DNA from 4 places in the Shewanella sp. WE21 genome. Region 1 is predicted to be linked to each of the others. Evidence: predicted binding sites of a transcription regulator. Region 1 holds the regulator's gene; each other region holds the start of a gene.

Region 1 (3,513 bases):
TATCAAAAACAACCAGATCATCTTCTTTGGTCCAGTTGAAGTTACCCAAGGCTCAATAAAAATCCAAGCAAATGAACTGCGTGCATTTTCCGCTGAAGGTGAAAATAGCAAAACTTTGGTCGCCACAGGCAACCCTGCTACGTATAGCCAGATATTAGACGATGGTCGCCCAGCATCGGCAAGCGCGAAAGAAATTCGTTACGATATGGCAAGCCGCACCTTAACACTGAAAGGTATGGCGTCATTAGATCAAGCGGGTAGCCAAGTTACAGGTAATTTAATCCGCTATAACATGATTCAACAGAAATTGATGGCCGAGAGTACTGGCAGTGGTGACGATCGCGTGATCACTATTATTCAGCCTGAAAACTATCAAGATGATGCTAAATCAGACGCTCCGGCGGATAAACCTGTAAAAAAGCAGGACTCTAAATGACCCAAATCACCTTAAGAGCACAAAATCTGGCGAAAAGTTACAAGAGTCGCCAAGTGGTTAAAGACGTCAGTCTGACGGTAAAAACCGGTCAAGTCGTTGGCCTACTCGGTCCAAACGGTGCAGGTAAAACCACGACTTTTTACATGGTTGTCGGGCTAGTGAAGAGCGATAAGGGACATATCTTTATCGACGATGATGATTTAACCGCAGATCCTATGCATCTGCGTGCCCGCAAAGGCATAGGTTACTTACCGCAGGAAGCCAGTATCTTTCGTAAGCTAACTGTTCATGACAACATCATGGCAGTACTGCAAACTCGTAAAGAACTTAAAAACGAAGAACGAGAAGAAGAACTAGAACATCTGCTCGAAGAGTTTCATATCACCCACATCCGTGACAGCCAAGGCATGTCATTGTCGGGTGGCGAACGTCGTCGCGTCGAAATTGCGCGAGCTTTAGCCGCTAATCCTAAGTTCATTTTGCTCGATGAACCGTTTGCCGGCGTCGATCCTATTTCGGTTATCGACATCAAGAAGATTATCGAACAACTCAAAAGTCGCGGCCTTGGCGTACTGATCACAGACCATAATGTCCGCGAGACATTAGATGTATGTGAACATGCTTATATTGTGAGTCACGGAAACCTGATTGCCGAAGGAACTCCTGCAGAGATCTTAGACAATCAGCAAGTTAGGGCTGTGTACTTAGGTGAACAATTCAGGCTATAGTTAATCGAGCGAAGCCAATGGAGGCAATTTATACCGCCATTGGGCTTCACTCAAGATAATAATAAGCGACCTCATCCAACAATAATAACGTAGGGATCAGCGGTAACATGAAAGCGTCACTCCAGCTCAAACTGGGTCAACAGTTAACCATGACGCCACAATTACAACAGGCCATACGTCTGTTGCAACTGTCGTCATTAGAACTGCAGCAAGAGATCCAGCAAGCATTAGATTCTAATCCCCTTCTCGAGCTGGAAGAGGATCAATTCGACGCCACTAAAACCCCTGTAAACCAAACGCTATCCGATACGGATTTCAGTGAATCTAGCACTCTGCCACCAGAAAAAGACAGCTCCACCATAGACACGGCAGAGTCGCTAACCAAAGAATCCATGCCCGATGAGCTCCCCATGGACACCACATGGGATGAAGTGTTTACCGCCTCCCCAAACTCAGGCCCCGGCGGCAGTCGTGAAGACGATATGCCCTTCCAAGGCGAGACCAGTGAAGGTTTGTACGAACACTTAGAATGGCAAAAAAACCTCACGCCGTTTTCTGAAACCGATTTAGCCATTGCCACCGCCATTATTGATGCCATCGACGATCAGGGCTATCTCACCCAAAGCACTGAAGAAATTCTCGAAGCCATGGGCAATCCTGAAGTTGAGCTTGACGAAGTCGAAGCCGTACTCAAGCGTATTCAGCATTTTGATCCCATAGGCGTTGCCGCCCGCGATTTAAGTGAATGCCTGTTGATCCAACTGTCGCATTTCGCCGCTGATACTCCCAACCTAGAAAACGCCCGCATGCTGATCAAAGATCATTTAGATCTGATCGCCGCCCGAGACTTTAGGTTGTTGATGCGTAAGACTAAATTAAAAGAAGATGAATTAAGGGATGGTATAGCACTCATCCAAACCCTCAATCCTCGCCCAGGTTTGTTGATCACGCCCAATAATGACGAATACGTTATCCCAGATGTGTCTGTGTCGAAGAAAAATGGCCGCTGGGTCGTTGAGCTTAATCCTGACTGCATGCCAAAAATCAATGTAAATCAACATTATGCTTCTATGGCACGCAGTACCAAAAACCAAGCCGATAGCCAATTTATTCGCGGCCATCTGCAAGAGGCTAAATGGTTTATTAAGAGCTTAGAAAGTCGTAACGATACTTTGCTTAAAGTTGCTAATTGCATAGTGCAATATCAGCAGGGTTTCTTTGAGTACGGTGAAGAAGCCATGAAGCCTATGGTGCTTAACGATATTGCCGAAGCGGTAGAAATGCATGAGTCCACCATCTCACGGGTCACAACTCAAAAATACATGCATACCCCTAAGGGACTTTTTGAACTAAAATACTTCTTCTCTAGCCACGTCGGTACTGACGATGGTGGTGAGTGCTCATCCACAGCAATCAGAGCCTTTATAAAGAAACTGGTGGCAGCGGAAAACCAGAAAAAACCATTAAGCGATAGTAAGATGGCACAACTTCTGGCAGAACAAGGGATCAACGTAGCCCGCAGAACCATTGCGAAGTACCGAGAGGCTATGCTTATTCCACCTTCTAATCAGCGTAAAAGTTTATAACCTACAGTGGATATCGGAGGACGTTTCTATGCAAATAAACCTAAGTGGGCACCATATCGAAATTACCGAATCGTTACGTGCATATGTAGAAGAAAAGTTTTCAAAACTTGAACGCCATTTCGAACAGATCAATAATGTGCACGTTGTGCTCAATGTTGAGAAAATGCAACAGATTGCCGAAGCGAGAATAAACCTCATAGGTGGTGAAGTTTTTGCTACTTCAGAGCATGCTGACATGTATGCCGCTATAGACGCCCTGATTGACAAGCTTGACCGTCAGGTTATTAAACACAAAGAGAAGTTAACAAAACACTAATAATGGAACTTTGTACCATACTGCGGCCGGAGTGCACTACCTGCGCCACTCCGGGCAGCAAGAAAAAGGTACTGGAACTCATCAGCGACTTAGTCGCTGCCCAGTACCCGACCCTCTCATCTCAAGAGATATTCGAAAGCCTAGTGGCGCGCGAAAAGATGGGGAGCACAGGTATAGGTAACGGCATCGCCATTCCACATGGTCGACTAGCCGATATAGATCAGCCCATTGCCATACTAATTAAGTGTGAAGAGCCGATAGCATTTGATGCTATCGATAAGCAACCTGTTGATATTTTATTTGCACTACTGGTGCCTGCAGACCAATGTCAGCAGCACTTAAGTACTTTGTCTTGCATGGCCGAAAAGCTGAGCGACAAGCAAATATTAAAGCAATTACGCAAGACGCATGATGAAACGGAACTCTATCAGGTAATCACTGGATGAA
Region 2 (3,513 bases), 2.5 Mb from region 1:
ACACTCTTATTGCCTTCTTTTACCCATCCCGCAATCGCTAATTCAGCGAGGCTAAGCAACTGCTCTTTGGGTTCATCGCCAGCATCCAACCAAGTAATGTCGAGCAACCCGTCGGTCATGTTTGGTTCGCCATCGCCCTGCGCCAACACGCTGGTAAACGGTGCGGCATTGGCAACGATTAGGCTATGGGTCGTTAATGTTGTGGGTTTTGCATCATCTAAGCTGAGCTGGATGGTTAAAGTGATATCGGCATTCACTGCGCGCCATAAGCCATCGAGGTAGGCAAACTGGCCGAGAGCATTTTTACGCTCACGGTTCGCGGATTCAATCATTTGTTGCTCAAACCCTATGCCCACAAGCAACAACACTAACTCCTCATTACAACGCGCGGTATCAATGGCTTGGCAATGCCCTTGAATAATATTATCCAACGCCTGAGAGATAGGAATAAGTTTACTGCCTAAACCAAAGAGGGCATGACTGAGAGCATTAGTTGTGCCAAGAGGAATGATGCCTAAGACGATATCCGTATCAACGATTTGAGAGGCCACTTCAGTCACAGTACCATCGCCACCACAGGCGATAATAATATCAGCGCCTGCATTACGGGCTTGCTCGGCGAAGACATTTGCGGTTTCGTCTGCTGTTGTGAGTTTTAAAGTCAGGTCAAAATAGGCTTTGAGTTCATCTTGGATTTGCTCGCTGTATTCTTGCCATTTCCCGCCACCAGAGACTGGGTTGGCGATAATCCACGCCACTTTGTGGATGTTAATTTTCCCTTGACTGAGCATGCGATCTAGCGCGCGTAATTGCCATTTGTTTAAGCCAGCGGTTTTGCGTATTTGCTTTATCTGTTGCAGTACTTCGGCGAAGTGCTGTTGTTTATCTTTACAAACCAAATAAGCGGCGAGTACCAGCACTGAGCGGCCACGACCCATAGCACAGTGGATGAGCACCTGTTTATTGGCGCGTATTTGGCGGTGCAGCCAGTTAACAGCTTGATTGAGTTGGGCACTGGTCGGTACGCTATGGTCGAGGATGGGAATATTTAAATACTCGATATGATCTTCAAATTGCGACCAATCTAAGCCATCAAATTCAGCGGTGACATCCAGAATGGCAGTGATCTTATTGGCTTTAATCGTTTCCAGATCTGCGGAAAAGAGTCTACAGCCGAGATACAGATGTTCATCAATCCTTTGCATGGGCGGTACTGAATCGTATTTTCTGGCCCAGTGGTTATAGAGTCGACTGCCTAATAAAAAGGGAATAAAACCCCAACGAATATACCAAGGAATAGTGCCATCTTGGCGTTTTCTAAAAATACTGGCGAGATTAAACCAATAGGCTGAACCGACTAAAAACAGTGACAGACTTGTCCATGCACAAATGAAAGTGAGCAGGGGAGAAGTGTCTGTTACTGCAAAATAGGCTAACAATACTGCACCTGCAGTGTACAAATATTTGATGTGGATCTTCGTTAGCATGCAAGTCCTCCAATGCCATTGTTCTTGGTTAAAATCGTTGCACTTGAATGGATAGATGTCGAGATGAGAGATGCAGAAATGAGCGAGTCTAAACCAAAAGGGTGGCAGTAGACGAGTCTATTACCACCCTAAAGTCAGGTTTGTTTAGCACTTAGTATCTTTAGCTTTAACACCTTCTTTGACTTCTTCACAGGCATCTTCGATGGCGTTACCTGTATCAGTCATTACTTCATCGATTTTTTCGCCCGCGTCTTCGGCTTTGTTATCACTACAGGCCGTTAAACCTAGGGCGAGTAATAATGCGAATGCTGCACTTGTCATCAGGGTAAATGGTTTCATATCTATCTCCTTTTCTAAAAAAAATTATAGTCGCGGTGATTTGCCCTTAAGGGCATTGATCAGCAGAGAAATCACTAATAACACAATAAATATGAAGAAAATGATTTTCGCTATTCCCGCCGCTGCGCCAGCAATCCCAGCAAATCCTAACAACCCGGCAATCACGGCAACAACTAGAAATACTAATGTCCAACCTAGCATAATAACCTCCTGCCCTTGTATTAATCCTTCTCATGACCGTTTGTGTCACTTGTAAGGTAACGGCTAATGGCTCTTACTTGATTGCGATCTTAATGCCAACTTTAAAAATTTTAAGTAGTTAATTGATTTTAAATATAATTTAAATCATTTTATTTAAAATGGTGTGAGTGAATTAAAAGAGGGGTAGGCAATTTTTACCTAAGCTTCGGTAAGAGTTTCAGCCTAATACGTTGAATCAAAGACTGTGAGCTGATGTCGTTCATAAGTAAAGATAAATAAAAGCCGACACTGTGAGTTTGTGTCGGCTTGAAGATATTATGATCTTATAATACAAGATGATAGGAGCTAAATACGTTTAAAAACGATTTAATGGTTTCCAGCGTTGCAGGCTAACCGGAATGCTCGCGCCTTGGGATAACAGCAGGTTAATGCGGGATTGATACGCCGCGCCCACCATTAAATGTTTGGCTAAATCGACCGCATTACGGGCTTTATAGTCATCTAAATAACTGCCTTTGGCCCACGCATTAAATGCGCCGAGCGCTGGGCCTGCCCAAATTTGGTAATCCATTTCGCGGCCGATTTCACCTGTGTTTGACCAGCGGCTAGACAGACCCAAATACCAGCGGAAAATCAGCGCCATCTTACGTTTGGGGTTATCCAGTGCACGCTCGATTTGTTTAGGATCGCGCTCGTTAAAGTGGGCGACAGTGCCCGCCCAAATATCATCGAGTGATGAGCGGAACACTTGCTCTTCGAGCTTTTTACGCTCGTCCGCAGGGATGGCATCAATCGAATCGTAACGGGTGTAGATCTCATAAAGCTTATTGGCGCGCATCGGGAACAGAGTGCCGCGCTTAACCACTTGTAATTTAACGCCCATTTCGAACATATCGGCGGCAGGCGCCATAGTCACATCGGCCATTTCTGTGGTGGCGAGTAACTTACGGGTGTGTTCGCTGGCGCCCGCTTCGACGCAAGCTTGGTTGATAGAACCTGTGACGATGAATGCCGCACCCATGTTGAAGGTGGCTAATGCTGCATCGGGTGTGCCGACGCCGCCGCCTGCGCCCACACGGATGGGCGTTTTATATTGATACTTAGCTTGGATTTCATCTTTGAGCGCCAAAATCGTCGGTAATAGCGTGACTAACGGGCGATTGTCGGTATGACCACCAGAGTCAGCTTCGGCCGTTATGTCGTCCGCCATCGGCACCAGCAATGCCATCGCCATTTGGTCTTGGCTGATAAGGCCGTCACTTACTAATTGCTGGAGGATTTTGGCCGGCGCCGGCTCCATAAACTTAGTCGCGACTTCGGTGCGGCTGATTTTGGCTATGACTTTGTTGCCAATGACGATGTCGCCATGTTCGTCGCGGCTCAAACCCGCCGCGCGGTAATAGACGATTTGCGGCGTTAACCCTAAAAATGCCGAGGCTTCGACCGTGCGCACTTTATGTTTTAAGAACAACTCAACACTGCCGCG
Region 3 (3,513 bases), 1.7 Mb from region 1:
TAACACGGATCCCCATGGTTATCTTAATCACATACCAGACAGCAAATGATGAGCAGAATACCCAAGTGAAAATGATCGCTGCCCCCGTCAACTGTCCGGTAATAGTTGCATTGGCATTGGATAATGGCACACACATTAAGCCGAGGAAACCAGCCACACCGTGTACTGAAATCGCACCGACGGGATCGTCAATCTTAATGCGATCTAAGCCCACAATCGAGAACACCACCACACCGCCCGCCACTAAACCAATCACACCCGCCATTAACAATGAAGGCGAGAGAGGATCTGCCGTAATCGCCACTAATCCAGCCAAAATACCGTTAAGGATCATGGTCAAATCCGCTTTACCCCAAATCATCTTACACACGATAAGAGCTGAGATGGCACCAAAAGCCGCTGCAGTATTAGTATTCACAAACACTTTCGCCACTGAGCTTGCATTCGCCGCATCCGACACCATTAATTGCGATCCGCCGTTAAAGCCAAACCAGCCCATCCACAGAATAAACATACCTAAGGTTGCCATTGGCAAGTTAGAGCCTGGAATAGGATTCACTTGGCCGTTAGGCCCGTATTTACCCTTACGCGCACCGAGCAATATTACGCCAGCAATCGCCGCGGTCGCCCCCGTCATATGCACAATACCGCTACCGGCAAAGTCTACAAAGCCCAGTTTAGCGATAAAACCTTGGCCCCAAGTCCAATAACCTTCTACTGGATAGATAACCGCTGTCATCACCACAGAGAAGAACAAGAAAGCCCACAACTTCATCCGTTCCGCCACAGCACCAGAGACAATTGACATCGCCGTTGCCACAAATACAACTTGGAAGAAGAAGTCAGATTCTAATGCATGGCTCGCATCTGCTGATTGCGAACCAATTAAGGTGCCAATTGACGGTAACCAGCCACCTTCAGTGTTATCCACATACATGATGTTATAGCCAACCAACAGATACATCACACAGGCAATCGCGTACAGCACAACGTTCTTAGTTAAAATTTCAGTGGTATTTTTAGAGCGAACTAAACCCGCTTCTAACATGGCGAATCCCGCCGCCATCCACATGACTAAAGCGCCAGAAATCAAAAAGTAAAAGGTATCGAGTGCAAAGCGTAGTTCAGTGACTGTGCCGCCTAATTTCGTTAATTCTTCCATTGTCAGCCCCTTATAGCGCTTCAGTATCAAGTTCACCCGTACGGATACGGATAGCATGTTCTAAATCAACGACGAAGATCTTACCGTCACCAATTTTCCCCGTATGGGCCGCAGTGGTAATGGCCTCAATCAACATGTCGAGATTTTCAGCCTTAGTGGCAATTTCTAGTTTTACTTTTGGCAAAAAATCCACCTGATACTCGGCGCCGCGATACAACTCTGTATGCCCTTTCTGACGGCCAAAACCTTTCACTTCGGTCACCGTCATGCCCTCAATACCAATTCCGGCGATAGCTTCACGGACATCATCCAACTTAAACGGCTTGATGATAGCGCTGACTAGTTTCATCCTGACCTCCAAAAACACGCGATTGTTATTAACTTGTATCAAAGGTAATTCAATCATTAGGCCAACAATTTAATCTATTGATTATTATTGGTTTAAATTGTTTAACACTATTTTTCAAGGTTAAAAATGCACCATAATCGAGCACTAACTGGTGCGATGCACTCTTTTAGTGAGCAGTTTAAGTGCGACAGCTATTCGACCTTAGGCCTATTGGTAACAAGGTTAAATTAGGGTCTACTGGGGGAAGCGTAAATCGAGATGAAATCTGAGCATCACAACACAAGCTCTTAGACAAAAGCGAAGATCATCACTAAGACAATCATCAAGCGCAGAAGGAAGGCCCGATGTTAAAACCTGAAGAATGTGTTCTCGTTATCGTCGATGTGCAGGGAAAACTTGCACAAATCATGGATAACAGTGACAAGCTGCACCAACAACTACAGACCTTAATTCAAGGTGCACAATTATTTGAAATTCCCATACTCTGGTTAGAACAGCTACCCGATAAACTCGGAGCAACTAGCCCTGAGCTGCAAACCTTACTTGCGAAAACCAGCTCACCCATTGCTAAGCAGCATTTTAGCGGCTGGCACTGTGACACGTTTGCAAAGGCATTAACTAAGACGAATCGCAAACACGTCATACTCGCGGGTATTGAAACCCATGTGTGTGTTTACCAAACCTGTTGTGACCTTATCGAACAGCAATATTCGGTGCATTTAGTCGCCGATTGCGTATCGTCACGCAGTGCTGAGAATAAACAACTCGGGATCCAAATGATGACGGCCAGAGGCGCCCTATTAACTAACGTGGAATCGCTATTATTTGAATTACAACATCAAGCCCAAGGCGAGCGGTTTAGGGCGTTATTAAAACTGATCAAATAGCAATTTAGCCCGTGATATTTCTTCAGCCAGCATGACCAACGCCTGACATTACTCGATATTTTTTTCCATAAAAAAGCCCCCGCTGAATCAGCGAGGGCTTTTGTTTGCATGAGGGGTTAGCTCATATCGAAAACTCAACCGCGATTGATTAAAACCTACTTATAAGTGGCTTCGCGTTTTTTCGCTTCTTCATCCCACTTAGGTAACATGTCTTTCTTAAATGCTTCTTTCTCAGCATTCATCTTTTTCATGTCCATACCTAAGGCTGCTTGTGCTTTAGCTTTAGTAGAGATATCAGGAATCGCAACAGGATCTGTGATGCCTTTTTTACCGAGTAATTGCGCTAACTTCACACGAGCATCAGCAGCTTTACTTACCGAAGTACCCAGAATACGCAATGCTTCATCCGGTGCGTGAGCTGCAACACCATGGGAAGCAATCGCTAAATCCCAACGCCATTGTGAGTGGCGAATATCTGTCAGTATGGGTTTCATTTCTTCTTCAGTTGCGCCAGCTTTCCACGCAGCCTCTGCTTCAAAGTGTGCTTTGACTAATTGCTCTTCCGCTTTCAACTTCATTTCTTTGACTTTGGCTTTACGCTCATTAGTCACGCCAACCAAAAACTCTTTAGTCTGGCTATGGCAAGTTGCACAGATTTCTTCAAAACGGTCGAATGGATTGCCCACTTTATGATCGGTAAACTTCTTACCTTCAGCACTGGTCACTTTTGGCATGTGACAGTCAACGCAACTCACATTATTCATGCCGTGAATACCCATTTTCCAAGTTTCATACTCTGGATGCTGGGCTTTTAACATTGGTGTCTTAGAAAGGGCGTGTGTCCAATCAGAAAATTGGATTGAGTCATAGTAGACTTCCATTTTTTCAACTGTTGTACCCATATCCCAAGGGAATTTAACAAAATTCTTTTTGTCGTCAGTTTTCTCAAAATAATACTCAACGTGGCACTGAGCACATACCATTGATTCTTTATCTTGTTTAGACGCTTTGCTGAAAGGTGTACCTATAGCTTCAAAAGCACGGTCTGCATAAGGGCGTGAAATACGTAACTTTGGAGAGCTTTTTTCATGGCAATCACCACAACCAATGGTATT
Region 4 (3,513 bases), 840 kb from region 1:
TGTTGTTGCGAGTGAAATAGCCTGGCCCATGGCTAAAATTATGCTACTGATTGTGGTGGTTGCGTTTATCGGTAACGTCTCTCTTGGTGGGATCAATTTTTCGACCCAAGCTATGATGCCAAAAGCCAGTAAAATGAGTCCCCTTGCTGGTTTTAAACGTATGTTTGGCGTACAGGCTCTGGTTGAACTTACCAAAGGCATTGCAAAATTTTCGGTAGTAGCGTTTTCTGCTTATTTTTTATTAAGCTTCTATTTCAATGACATCATGTTGCTGTCTAGCGACCATCTTCCAGGTAATGTTTACCATGCATTAGATTTGTTGGTTTGGATGTTTATCCTGTTATGTTCCTCGATTTTGTTTATTGTCGTCATCGATGTGCCGTTCCAAATTTGGAATCACAACAAGCAACTTAAGATGACCAAACAAGAAGTAAAAGATGAATATAAAGACACTGAGGGTAAACCTGAGGTGAAAGGGCATATACGGCAGATGCAACGTGAACTAGCACAAAGGCGTATGATGGCTGAAGTGCCAAATGCCGATGTGATTGTCGTTAACCCTGAGCATTTTGCCGTTGCGATTAAATACGATGTGCAGCGCTCTGCGGCTCCTTTTGTGATAGCGAAAGGTGTTGATGATGTGGCCTTTAAAATACGTGAGATTGCCCGCGCGCACAATATTGCGATTGTCTCGGCCCCACCACTTGCAAGGGCGATTTACCATACGACTAAGTTAGACCAGCAGATCCCTGAAGGTTTGTTTACTGCTGTCGCACAGATTTTGGCTTATGTATTCCAGCTGCGCCAATATCAAAAAGGACGCGGTCGTAAACCTATTCCTGTCCCACTTAATCAACCTATACCAGATGAATTGAAATATTGAACCACTAGTCTCAGATGGTAGTCATTGGTAAAGCTGATGATGTCGAGTTCATTTGTTTTTTATGGCTAATTTTATGTATATCAATCAGTCACAGTACATATCTTTCCTTCATTAATGGCTTTAATCTTGTTGGCGCGTTTTTTGCTTTATGCTATTACACGTCAAAGTTTAGGTTATAGCGAATGGATGTTAAAGCGACTCTTGGTCAAGTAAAACAAATTAGGCTCAGCACTTTTAAAGGCATTGGCACGCCTGTGGTTGTGCTTGCTGCATTGGCCATGATTGTTTTACCTATCCCTCCATTTCTATTAGACATACTCTTTTCATTCAACATTGCGTTAGCTCTCATCGTATTGCTGGTGGCTATTTATACCGATAGACCCTTAGATTTTGCTGCCTTCCCAACTGTGTTACTGGTGGCGACATTATTACGTCTTGCGCTCAACGTTGCCTCTACTCGTGTGGTTTTACTTGAGGGTCATAATGGCGGTGATGCCGCGGGTAAGGTGATTGAAGCCTTCGGTTCTGTGGTGATCGGTGGTAACTATGCCGTTGGTCTAGTGGTATTTATCATTTTGATTATCATCAACTTTGCGGTAGTTACTAAAGGTGCTGGTCGTATCGCAGAAGTCAGTGCCCGCTTTACCTTGGATGCTATGCCTGGTAAGCAAATGGCAATTGATGCTGACTTAAATGCTGGAACCTTAAATCAAGACCAAGCGAGAATACGCCGTGCCGAAGTTACCCGTGAAGCCGATTTCTATGGTGCGATGGACGGTGCGTCCAAATTCGTTAAAGGGGATGCGATTGCCGGTATCATGATCTTAGTAATCAATATCGTAGGTGGTTTCATCATAGGGATTGTGCAGCATGGCTTAAGTTTCTCTGAAGCGGTTGAAATTTATACCTTACTGACTATCGGTGATGGTTTAGTAGCGCAGATCCCTGGTCTATTATTGTCAATCGCCGCAGCCTTGATGGTGACTCGTCAAAACGAGTCAGGTGATATGGGCCAAATGATGATGAGTCAGATGTTTGACAGTCATAAGTCATTGGGTATCGCCGCCGGAGTCCTGTTTGTCATGGGTATTGTTCCTGGTATGCCACACATGGCGTTTTTAAGCTTTGCCTTTATGACTGCTGGTGCGGCTTATTTTGTTTATAAACGAAATGAAAACAAACGTCTTAAAGCGCTAGAACAAGTTAAATCGGGTCCAATAGAAAGACAAGATAAAGAGCCTAAAGAGCTAGGTTGGGACGATGTACATCATGTTGATACTATTGGTCTTGAGGTCGGATATCGTTTGATCCCTCTGGTTGACAAGGGCCAAGGTGGCGAGTTACTAAGCCGCATTAAAGGCGTGCGTAAAAAGTTGTCTCAGGAATTAGGCTTCTTAGTGCCCGCGGTGCATATTCGCGATAACTTAGATTTATCGCCTAATGCGTATCGCATTTCATTAATGGGCGTCGTCGTCGGAGAGGCAGATATTCGTCATGATTGCGAATTGGCGATCAACCCTGGTCAAGTCTATGGCAAACTCGATGGTATCGAAACGCGCGATCCCGCCTTTGGCCTAGAAGCGGTATGGATCGCTCCTGAGTTACGTGAGCACGCACAAACATTAGGTTATACCGTCGTCGATGCCGCCACTGTTGTTGCAACTCATATTAGTCAATTACTCACAAATAATGCCGCTAAGTTGTTAGGCTACGAAGAAGTGCAACAACTGATGGATATGCTTGCGAAACACTCACCTAAGCTGGTTGATGGCTTTATTCCAGATATCATGCCACTAGGACATGTCGTAAAAGTGATGCAGAACCTATTAAATGAAGGGGTTTCAGTTAGAGACTTGCGTACTATAGTGCAAACTTTGTTAGAATATGGCACTAAGAGCAATGACACTGAAGTCTTGACAGCCGCTGTACGTATCGCTTTGAAACGTATGATAGTTCAGGAAATCTCAGGCCCAGAGCTCGAAATCCCCGTCATTACTTTGGCGCCAGAGTTGGAACAGATGTTGCATCAGTCAATGCAAGCAACCGGTGGTGATGGTCCTAATATTGAACCCGGTCTTGCAGAACGCATGCAGCAGTCCCTTGCCGATGCGGCTCAAAAGCAAGAAATGGTCGGACAACCCGCCATATTGTTGACGTCAGGTATGTTACGCGCGACGCTGTCACGCTTTGTTAAACATACTATTCCTAATCTCAGAGTCATTTCATATCAAGAAATACCTGATGAGAAGCAAATACGTATCGTATCTGCAGTCGGCCAGTAGAGGACGCATAAGTGAAGATTAAACGATTTTTTGCCAAAGACATGCGCGCCGCACTGGCCCAAGTGAAAGAAACACTCGGCTCAGATGCCGTCATTATGTCAAATAAAAAAGTGAACGGTGGCATCGAAATTGTCGCTGCCGTTGACTATGACGAACCTAAAGCAAAAACTGCAGCCACTGCGCCAGCACCGACCTTTATGGACGTGAGCGACGATCTCGTGTCCCTAGGTGCTAAGCAGCCAGTCCGTGTAGAAACTCGCGCTAAGCCAGCCGCACCTGCAGACTCATTACAAGCCTTACTTGAGAAGCAGCAAAGCCGTTTGAATCAACAAATGTCACATCAGCAAG

What was found. Region 1 encodes sigma-54, which starts transcription at its own class of promoters, with help from an activator protein. Its sites were predicted from a motif close to GTTGGCACGNNNNTNGNNT; they were not measured.
Region 2: CKQ84_RS00665 (DUF1328 family protein) is a predicted target of sigma-54. The motif match lies at 2,109-2,127, and genes of this name have one in related genera.
Region 3: CKQ84_RS04250 (P-II family nitrogen regulator) is a predicted target of sigma-54. The motif match lies at 1,559-1,577, and genes of this name have one in related genera.
Region 4: flhA (flagellar biosynthesis protein FlhA) is a predicted target of sigma-54. The motif match lies at 1,012-1,030, and genes of this name have one in related genera.

Annotation. Positions count from the first base shown of each region.
Region 1 covers NZ_CP023019.1:2,671,336-2,674,848, reverse strand. Annotated here, with positions in the region: gene lptA (lipopolysaccharide transport periplasmic protein LptA) at 1-436, shown strand, start outside; gene lptB (LPS export ABC transporter ATP-binding protein) at 433-1,164, shown strand; gene CKQ84_RS11600 (RNA polymerase factor sigma-54) at 1,272-2,750, shown strand; gene hpf (ribosome hibernation promoting factor) at 2,779-3,066, shown strand; gene ptsN (PTS IIA-like nitrogen regulatory protein PtsN) at 3,069-3,512, shown strand; gene rapZ (RNase adapter RapZ) at 3,509-3,513, shown strand, end outside.
Region 2 covers NZ_CP023019.1:160,853-164,365, reverse strand. Annotated here, with positions in the region: gene CKQ84_RS00675 (diacylglycerol kinase family protein) at 1-1,487, opposite strand, end outside; gene CKQ84_RS00670 (hypothetical protein) at 1,632-1,826, opposite strand; gene CKQ84_RS00665 (DUF1328 family protein) at 1,851-2,027, opposite strand; gene pfaD (eicosapentaenoate synthase subunit PfaD) at 2,383-3,513, opposite strand, start outside.
Region 3 covers NZ_CP023019.1:992,035-995,547, forward strand. Annotated here, with positions in the region: gene CKQ84_RS04245 (ammonium transporter) at 1-1,162, opposite strand, end outside; gene CKQ84_RS04250 (P-II family nitrogen regulator) at 1,173-1,511, opposite strand; gene CKQ84_RS04255 (hydrolase) at 1,856-2,398, shown strand; gene nrfA (ammonia-forming nitrite reductase cytochrome c552 subunit) at 2,554-3,513, opposite strand, start outside.
Region 4 covers NZ_CP023019.1:3,508,676-3,512,188, forward strand. Annotated here, with positions in the region: gene flhB (flagellar biosynthesis protein FlhB) at 1-883, shown strand, start outside; gene flhA (flagellar biosynthesis protein FlhA) at 1,066-3,165, shown strand; gene flhF (flagellar biosynthesis protein FlhF) at 3,177-3,513, shown strand, end outside.